2 regions of the Novosphingobium rhizosphaerae genome follow, and region 1 is predicted to be linked to the other one. Evidence: riboswitches for the same ligand, from Rfam matches in the RefSeq annotation. Region 1 holds a riboswitch; the other holds the start of a gene.

Region 1 (4,876 bases):
CCTCGATCTCGTCCAGCCGCTGCCAGCGATAGATCGCCAGGCTGGCCAGCCAGCACAGCGCGAACAGGCCGATGATGGCAAAGCCCAGGCCATTGAAATTGCCGGCCAGATCGGCGGCCAGGCGAAAGGGCGCACTGCCCAGCCCCAGCTTCTGCCCGATCAGCGCGGCCGCCTCGATCCCGCCGATCACGATCGCCACCAGCGCGGAAACCAGCGTGATGGTGATATTGTAATAGAGCTTGCGGATGGGTTTGACGAAGGCCCACTCATAGGCGCCGAGCATGACCACGCCATCGATCGTATCGACCAGCGCCATCCCCGCCGCAAACAGCGCGGGCAGCACCAGCACGGTGCCCAGCGCCAGCCCGCTCGCCGCCTGGCTGGCCGAAAGGCCGAGCAGCGCCACTTCGGTGGCGGTGTCGAACCCCAGGCCGAACAGGAAGCCTAGCGGCGCCATATGCCACGAGCGCGTGACCAGGCGGAACATCGGCCGAAACAGGCGCGAAAGCAGCCCCCGGCCCGAAAGCAGCAGGTCGAGGTCTTCCTCCACATAGGTGCCCCCTGCCCGCACATGGGCAAAGGTGCGCCACACCGACCGCAGGATGACCAGGTTCATCGCCGCGATGGCAAACAGGAACAGCGCCGAAACCGTGGTGGCGATCACCCCGCCCACCTCGCGCCAGGCACCAAACCGGGCGAGCGCCGTGGCGGTGAGCGCCACCGCCACCGAAGCGAGCGCGATGATCGCGGCATGGCCCAGCGCAAACCACAGGCCCACGGCGACGGGCCGCTGCCCCTGTTGCATGAGCTTGCGCGTGACATTGTCGATCGCGGCGATGTGATCGGCATCGACCGCATGGCGCAAGCCAAGGCCCCAGGCGAGCAGCGCGGTGCCGAGCATCAGCGGTTGGGCGTGGAACAGGCCCAGCGCCCAGACCCAGGCAAGCCCATTGGCAAGGACCAGGCAGGCGATAAGCACGGTGATGCGCCGCCGCAGCGGCGACGCGGAAAAACGGGATGATGCAGGCACGAACAGACACTCCGGCCAGGGTTGCGACTGGACCGGACACGCTTGTTGCGCGCGCACGCCACGCATGGCGCCCGCGCAGCCGCGCCCGGCCGCGATGGCGTCGCTCTGACGGAATGAACCGTGCCGCGGCCATCCCCTGGGCCAAGGCCATCCCCCGGACGGAGGAACGAGCGACCTGCGCCGGCCGGTTTCCTGGCTTGCGGGTCAGGGCTTGATGCATGCCTTCCCAGGCCTCGCCCGTCTTGGCGTCCGGCCCAGTGGCTGCTTTCCCGCCGATACCGGGAAAGCGGTATGCATCGCGCTCGCCGCTTACAGTTGCAGGGACAGCCACGGATTTGGAGCACCAGGCCCCGCACCGCGTTCCCGATTGAGCCCTCTCGGGCACCGGCGCGATCTTGCGCCCGGCGATTGCGCACCGGGCGGCAAGGGCATAGCCAGCACTCTGCCCCGGCGCAATGGCAAGTCGCCGGCCAGGTAACCGCGCCGCCGCGCCGCCTGGGTGCTGCGCTCGCTCAGTCTGACGATCCCCCGCCCGCTGCCCGCTGGCGTGCGGGCGCGAACGCCCATTGCAGCGTGCGCGCCATGGCAAAGGCGCCGCCGCGCACGATCGGCAAGGCGGGCAGCATCACGTGCCGCTGGTGCAAGGCCTTGGCCCAGGGCGGCATGAGATCGACCGCCGCCTGAAACAGCACATGCTGTGCCGGCGCGGCGGCCAGCGAGGGCGCGGGTTGCGACAACACCATGCGGGCGACCTCGCGCGTGCGCTGGTCGGCGCGCAGTTCGGGGCGGAATGCCGCCATCAGTGCCTCCGCCTCGGCGCGGGTTTCCGGGACCGGATCGGCGTCCAGCCGACGCGCAACCAGGCCTGCCTGCCTGATATAGGTATCCTGGTCGGCGCGCGTCATGCCCGGTTCGCCATAGGCGATCCAGGCGTCGAGAAAGCATAGTGCCTCGCACACGTGAACCCAGGCCAGCAAGCGCGGATCGCTGGCGCGATAGGGCGTGCCATCGGGCAAAGTGCCTTGCACATGCGCATGGACGGCTTTCACTTTGTCGATCGCAGCATCCGCCAGGGCACGATCGGCATAAGTCGTCACGGCAATGAACCGCGCGGTACGCCGCAACCGGCCGGGCATGTCGTTGCGGAACGTGCTGTGGTCCCACACCCCGGCCAGAGCGGCGGGGTGCAACATCTGCAACAGCAGCGCCGCGACGCCGCCGATCATCATCGTGGTCACATCGCCGTGCACGCGCCAGATCACCGAATCGCGCGCGAACAATGCATTGTCCGATCGCACGACCGGACTTTGCCCCCTCGCCCGATCGTGGAACACCGCCTGTACCTGCGAAACGAGCAAGCGCCGCAGCAGCGCGGTGGGGGCAAGGTCCGTCGGGCTGGTCACGCCGCAAGGATTGCCCGAAACGCGGCCGGCGCGCCAGCGGTTAGCGACAGGCCACGGCATGATGCTGCAGGCCATGAGCACCCCCGTGGTGACCATGGCCTGCAGAGAAGCAAAGAACCAACCGGCGCGGGTTCAGAAGTTGAAGCCGAGACGGGCGCCAAAAGTGCGGGGCGGACGCAGGCCAACCACCGGCAGACCGAGCACGGGATGAACGAACGACATCGACTTGATCACGCGGTCTTCGATGTTGTCGACAAAGCCCGAAACCGAGAAGCGGTCTCCCGCGGCGTGCCAGGTGAGCGTGGCGTTCGAAACGGTCGTGGCGTCCTGGTATTGCCCAGAAACATACTCCTCGCCCAGCCAGTACCCGCTTTCGATCCGCGTGCCGACCTGCGCATCGATGCGCGATCCACCCGCCAAATCAAACGTATGGCGATAGGACAAGTTCACCGTCCACGTGGGCGAAAGCGGCACGGTGCGTCCCGCACAATTGACCTGAACCGCCGCTTGCCCGGCAATGGCCGTCGTGGGGCAGCTCGTCTGCGCCGGGCCATTGGCGGTGCTTTGGGTATAGGTGAATTCCTTGTAGCGGGAATGCAGGTACTGCACGTCTGCGCTCAGCGTGTCGCTCGGCGCGGGCTGCCAGGTTATTTCCACTTCCGAGCCATAGATTTCGGCCTTGCCGGCATTTTCGGTGATGAGGTCGAAGCCGGCCGGCTGGATCGGGCCAAGGTGCGTCACCTGCTTGTTGCGGTAATCCCAATAGAACAATTCGGCGTTGACCTGGAGCGTGTTGCCAAAGAAGCGGTTCTTGCTGCCGATCGTATAGGCCGTAAGCGTTTCGGGCTTGTAGGTGTTGGGCGGCTGCGAGCCGAAGAACCCGCCAGCCTTGAAGCCGGTTCCGACATTGGCATAAAGTAGCGACTGCGGGCCGGCGTCGTATTCGACACCACCTTTCCAGGTTACGCGGTTGGCAGTCAGGTCACCGCTAAGCGCGGCATAGCAGGCGCCCGTCGTGGCATCATAGGGCGCGCAGGTGGAAGTGGATTGCCCAGCCCCCAGCGGCGAACCGTGGTTGCCCGCCTGCGTCTTGTGCTCGTGCGTGTAGCGCAGGCCGCCCGTCAGGCGCAGGCCATCTGCCAGGGCAAAGGTCAACTGGCCGAAGGCGGCATAGCTGCGGGTGTTGAGCAGCGGATTGGTATAGCTGAACGATACCCCCTGGTTGGCAAACAGGTTGAAATGCAAGTCTTCGTTATAGAAGAAGCCACCCAGCAACCACTGGAGCCGCGCCGTCTTGTTGGACGAGGCCAGCCGCGCTTCGAGTGAGGTGGTCTTGGCATTTTCCGAAACCTGCAACGGAAAGCCGGGGTTGTACTGAAGATAATCGTTGCTGCTGTCCCGATAGGCCGGAATAACCGTCAGCGTGGCATTGTTGAACGCATATTCGGCCGTCGCCGAAACGCCCACGTTGTTGGCATTGACATAGCCCTTGTCGGTAAATGCCGGCAGCAGATTGGGATTTTGTCCACCCGTGATGCCAAGCGAGACATTGCGCAGCAGTGCATTGCTGCCATCGGCCGTGGGCCCGGCATAGGCATTGGAAGACAAGAACGGCGAAAACACGGCGCCCGGTCCCTTGCCACCCTGGTGCGCATAGTCGCTGGCGATCAGGACGTGAAAGCGGTCGCTGGCGACGAGTTTCAACTGAGCGCGCACCGCTTCGCTGCGATCGTCGTTATAGCCGTCGGAGAAATAGCCATCACGGCGGGTGATCTGCCCGGCCACGCGGAACGCCGAACCGCCACCGAGCGGCGCATTGAGCGCCAGTTCGCCGCGCCACAGATTGTAGTTGCCCACTGTCACGTTGCCGCTGGCTTCATAGGCATCGTCGGGCTTGTGCGCGATGATGTTGAGGGCCCCTGCGGTTGCATTGCGGCCATAGAGCGTGCCCTGCGGCCCCTTGAGCACTTCAACGCGGTCAAGATCGTAAAACAAGCCGTCGGCGCCAGCCGAGCGAGCGATGTAAACCCCATCGAGGTTTACCGCCACGGCCGGTTCGGCATAGGCATTGCCGGCAAAGTTGCCCACGCCGCGCACCGTCACTTGCGTACCGGCCCCGCCCGACGCCGCCAGCTTGAGCGCCGGCACCAGTTTGGAAAGATCTTGCGGCTGGCTGACGCCAGCATTGACCAGCGACGCGGCATTGACTGCCGAAACCGCCACGGCCACGCGCTGCAGGTTTTCCGAGCGCCGCTGTGCCGTCACCACGATATCGCCGATCCCGGTCTGCGGTGCTTCTGGCGTGGTTGCCGCGCCGGCGTCTTGCGCCTGGGCCAGCGATGGGCTGCTTGCCAGGGCGCATGCCGCCGCCGACCACAACAGATATTTGGTCATCAAACCTCTCCCTTGAAATCCCGGCCTTTTCCGCCGGTTTTAAACTGCG
Region 2 (4,876 bases), 2.0 Mb from region 1:
CAGCGCCACCGTGGCGGCCCTGGCCGATAACGTGCGGTGCAAGGCCCGCGGCCGCCCCGAAAGGCAAGCCGCGGGCCAGGCATTCAATCAGGCAAGCGAAGGATCGATACCCTTGCAGGCCACCAGAAGTTCCTTCACCGCATCGACCGAAACCTGGAGGTTGGCCTTGGCGGTTTCATCGAGGTTGATTTCGATGACCTTTTCCACGCCGCCTGCACCGATCACCACCGGCACGCCAACATAGAGGCCGTCAACGCCATAGGCGCCATCGACATAGGCGGCGCAGGGCAGGACGCGCTTCTGGTCCGACAGGTAGGCTTCGGCCATGGCGATGCCCGAAGCGGCCGGGGCATAGAACGCCGAACCGGTCTTGAGCAGGCCGACGATCTCGCCGCCGCCCGAACGGGTGCGCTGCACGATCGCGTCGATCTTGTCCTGGGTGGAAGCGCCCATCTTGATAAGATCGGTGACGGGGATGCCGGCAACGGTGGAATATTCCACAACCGGAACCATCGTGTCACCGTGGCCGCCGAGCACGAACGAGTTCACGTCGCGCACCGAAACGCCGAATTCCCAAGCCAGGAAGGTGCTGAAGCGGGCCGAGTCGAGCACGCCGGCCATGCCCACCACCTTGTTGTGCGGCAGGCCGGAGAATTCGCGCAGCGCCCAGACCATCGCGTCGAGCGGGTTGGTGATGCAGATCACAAAGGCGTCGGGCGCGTTGTCGCGGATGCCTTCGCCAACGGCCTTCATCACCTTGAGGTTGATGCCGAGCAGGTCATCGCGGCTCATGCCGGGCTTGCGCGCCACGCCGGCCGTCACGATGATGACGTCCGCGCCTGCGATGTCCTTGTAATCGTTGGTGCCGATGATCTTGGCGTCGAAACCTTCGACTGGGCCGCACTGCGAGAGATCGAGAGCCTTGCCCTGGGGAACGCCTTCCACCACGTCGAACAGGACGATGTCGCCCAGTTCCTTCTGCGCGGCCAGATGCGCCAGAGTGCCACCGATGTTACCCGCGCCGATCAGCGCGATCTTCTTGCGTGCCATGTGCTTTACGGTCCTTTCCCGGAGACGTCGCGGGACAAGCGTTCAAGCGTTGCCGACTCAAGCCCCCGGATGGAGGTCCCCCCGCGCCCGCGAGACGGGAAGGGTTGCCGACAAGTGGAGGGGCACGTAGGCCTGCCCGGCAGGGATTGCAACCGCAAAAAACCCCGCATTTGCGGGTTTCTTTGATAAGAGTTCGCAATAGCATTAAACAGTAAATCGGCCGTTCATACGAATGCGACAGGCAGGCCAGTGCCCGCCCGCCAGAACGGCACCGGGTGGCCGGCTTTCAGGGCAATTCACGCCAGGCCGGCCAGTTCCCGTTCCAGGGCGTGGCCCTTGCGGCGATCGAGCGTGTGGCACACTTGCGCCCACCAGGCGGCGCCATCGTGATCGCCCGCCACGGCGGCACCCTTGGCTGCCGCGGCAGCCTGCCCGGCGGCGGCGTGGCCGTGACTGGCAAACAGGCGCAGCGCCTGGGCCAGCAGGGCATCGTCGGCAAGATTGTCAGCCACGCGCGCGGCCATCATCCGGCCCGGCGAAGCGTGCGCGGTGCCATTGGCCTGGCGCAGGCTGGCCCAGCCGGGATTGTCGTTGGCCGCATGGGCCGGCCGGCCGGCGGGCCGGCGGAGACAGGGCGAGATCATGCCATAGCGAGGGGCGAAACGCAGCATGCGCAGATGGTCTCCATTGTTCGTTGCGACACCGAAATTTCGCGTAAATTCGGCTTTTTCCTTGTTGAAAGCGGCAAGCGGGCTGAAATCCGCAGCAGCTCTGCCGTCCTTCTAAGGGGGTGCGCGCTAACAGGGGATGAGACGAGACGGTAAACGACCCGTTGATGCTGCCATGGCGGTGGAAGTGAAGTGGCCCGGCGTGGCCGTGCCGCAGCGGCGCGTGGGTTCAGCCGTGCGGCTGGGCAATCCACTTGCCCGCGTTTTCATAAGCCTCGCTCGCTTCGGGGCGCAGTTGCCCGCTCGGCGCGCCGGGCAGGGGCGTGCCCGACAGCGCGGGGCCGGCCGGCGCCATGCCGCGCAAGGGCGAATCGACCGCACGCAGGCCCGTGCCTGCCGGTTGTGCCAGGGGCGCACCGCCCGGCCCGGCGGTCGTGCGCTCCAGTGCGGCCATGCGGCCATCCTCGAACGCTTTTTCCAGCGTCAGCGGATCGGCCAGATCCGCCGCGACGGGCACCCAGCTGCGCGGATGCGGGGCGGCGAGCGGCTCTGCACCGCGATACGTGCCGGTGAAAGCAGCCGGCAGGCCGGCCGTGCCGGCCCAACGATAGAAGCGATGCGCCCCGATCGTGCCGATGAAGGCAAGCTTGTCTGCCCACAGCGGGTGCACCGCGCTGGTATGGTAATGCGTGGCGAGGCCAACCGGGGCAAAGACATTGCCGGCCAGGGCATCGGCGGCCACGCGCCGCGCGCGGTCCCAGAACTGCTGCACCGGGCGGCGCGCCATAGCGCCGTCGCACGCGAAGCTGAACTGGCAGCCGGGCCGTTCCGATCCCTGGTAGACCACGCCGCACACGGTCTTGGGAAAAGCGGGATGGGCCACGCGGTTGAGCACGACTTGCGCCACCGCGCGCTGGCCGGCATCGGGTTCCGAAGCGGCTTCGTAATAGATCGCGGTGGTCAGGCATTGCAGCGCGCGCCAGCGGTCTTCGCCGCTGCCCGAGGCAAACAGCGGCCGCGCCGCGGGATTGCGCGCCCAGGCCGCAAGCGTGGGCGCGTCGTCGGCGTCGCCATGGATCGCGGCCACCTGCCGGTCCCAGGCGCGCGCGGCGTCCTGCGGAGCCAGCAGGCCGCTGTCCTGGGCCGAAACGTAATAGAATGCCGAGCCGGGGAAACTTTCGCCCGCGCGCTCGAATGGTTGCAGGCCGTTACGATCGTGCGCGGCCGCGGCATCGATCCCCGGCGATCCCCAACCCACCGCGCCCAGCACCAGGCCAAGCGCGCCGATCGCGGCAATGCCGGCAGCGCGCTCTGCCAGGCGCGAGCCTGCGCGGTGCTGGTGCCGCCACGATGTCATGTCGCGCCGGCGGATGCGTGCGGCAAAATCGCGTGGCCGCACCGGGGCCAGGGTCAGCGCCTGAAGCAACGCGCCATCGGCCTGCCGCCGCTGCGCCAGCATCGCGCGCTCTTCCGGCCCCGGCGGCGGCATCAGCGCTTCGGGTGGCAGGGTGGGCGTGGCGCCGGTGAAGGGACTCGGGTCTGGCATAAGGGCGGGCAGGGGCCTGATCTTGCAATGGTGCGTTAGTCGCTGCGTGGCAACCATGCACGGGGGTAAATGGCTTCGTCCCGATAAGGCACACCCCGCTACCGCTTGGTTAAATTCTGCCGCGGGCTTGCCCCATGGTACAGGGGGCGCTATCGGCCGCGGCAGACGCCACCGGTGCCCGCGCAAGCGGGCTAAGAGGGAAGCCGGAACCAAAGCCGGCGCTGCCCCCGCAACTGTTTCCGGACGAGCGCCACGCCCTTTGTGCGCCACTGGCCCCCACGCGGGCTGGGAAGGCCGGCGTGTCGCGATGACTTCGGATGAGCCAGGAAACCTGCCGGTGTGTGGTCGTTCCGCGGCCGGGCGGGGTGTACCGGGCGCAAGCGTGACGAGTTTCCGCCCGGGGCCCGGCGGACCCTCGCGCCATGGACGGCAAGACTGTCCATGGGCCGGGAGGAAAAGACCATGAAGACTTCGCTGTTTGCGCTGGCCGCCACGCTCGTGCTGGCCATGCCTGCCCATGCCGAGGAAGCTGCACCATCCGATGGCGCAGAAATCACCGTCCTGGCCACCGGCAGCGCCCTGTCGCTCGACCAGACCGGCCAGGCGATCAGCGTCGTGCCGCTGCAAACGATCGAGGCGGTGCAGGGTGTCGATATCACCCGCGTGCTCGAACGCGTGCCGGGGCTGACCTATTCGCGCACCGGCGGGCTTGGCGCGCAGACGGCCGTGCGCCTGCGCGGCGGGGAAGGGCAGCACACCCTTGTCCTGGTCGATGGCGTACGGGTGGAAGACCCGTCCGCGCCTTCGGGCGGGTTCGATTTCGGCACGCTGACCAGCGGCGGCATCGAAAGGATCGAAGTGCTGCGCGGCTCCAACTCGGTCATCTGGGGCAGTTCGGCCATCGGCGGGGTGATCGCGGTGACCACGCGCGAGATCGACGGCGCGGAAGCTTCGGCCGAAGCCGGCTCGCGCGGCAGCTATGATGCCGAGGCGGTCGCCGGGGTTAAGCGCGATCGCTATGCCTTCTCGCTGGGCGGCGGCTATGCCACCACCGATGGCGTCTCGGCCGCAGCCAATGGCACGGAACGCGATGGCTATGACCAGTGGCGCGTGGGCGGCAAGGGCCGCGTCAACCTGACCGACACGCTTTCGCTGGTGGCCAGCGCCCGCTATGCCGATGGCAAGACCCAGATCGATGGCTATGACGCCGATTTCAATTTCGGCGATACCCCCGAATATACCACCACCCGGCAGTTCTTCGGCCGTGCCGGGGTGCATTACGCGGGCGGCGCCCTCACGCTGGACGCAGGCTATGCCCTGTCGGACACGCGCCGCCGCTATTACACCGGCGGAGCAGACGACACGTTCGAATACGGTTACAACGGCCGTAGCGAGCGGGTGGAACTCAACGGCCGCTATGCGCTGCCGGCCGATTTCGCGCTCGATTTCGGCGCGGATCGCGAATGGACCCGGTTCGACAGCACTTTTGACGCGCAACAGCGCGCGCACCTGACCAGCGGCCATGCCATGCTCGGCTGGTATGGTGCCAAGGCCAGCCTTGCCGGCGGCGTGCGCTATGACGAACAGAGCCAGTTCGGCAGCAACGTGAGCC

What was found. A riboswitch is a leader RNA that binds a small molecule or an ion and turns the genes downstream of it on or off. The one in region 1 is predicted to bind cobalamin.
Region 2: it holds a riboswitch for cobalamin, as region 1 does, so the genes downstream of both, R9J51_RS09580 (TonB-dependent receptor domain-containing protein) here and R9J51_RS18670 (HoxN/HupN/NixA family nickel/cobalt transporter) in region 1, are expected to answer to the same signal.

What each region holds. Positions count from the first base shown of each region.
Region 1 is NZ_CP137861.1:4,121,163-4,126,038, forward strand. It holds gene R9J51_RS18670 (HoxN/HupN/NixA family nickel/cobalt transporter) at 1-1,030, opposite strand, end outside; cobalamin riboswitch at 1,196-1,434, opposite strand; gene R9J51_RS18675 (oxygenase MpaB family protein) at 1,543-2,493, opposite strand; gene R9J51_RS18680 (TonB-dependent receptor domain-containing protein) at 2,566-4,827, opposite strand.
Region 2 is NZ_CP137861.1:2,082,792-2,087,667, forward strand. It holds gene mdh (malate dehydrogenase) at 88-1,050, opposite strand; gene R9J51_RS09570 (hypothetical protein) at 1,347-1,721, opposite strand; gene R9J51_RS09575 (cell wall hydrolase) at 1,948-3,264, opposite strand; cobalamin riboswitch at 3,434-3,604, shown strand; gene R9J51_RS09580 (TonB-dependent receptor domain-containing protein) at 3,727-4,876, shown strand, end outside.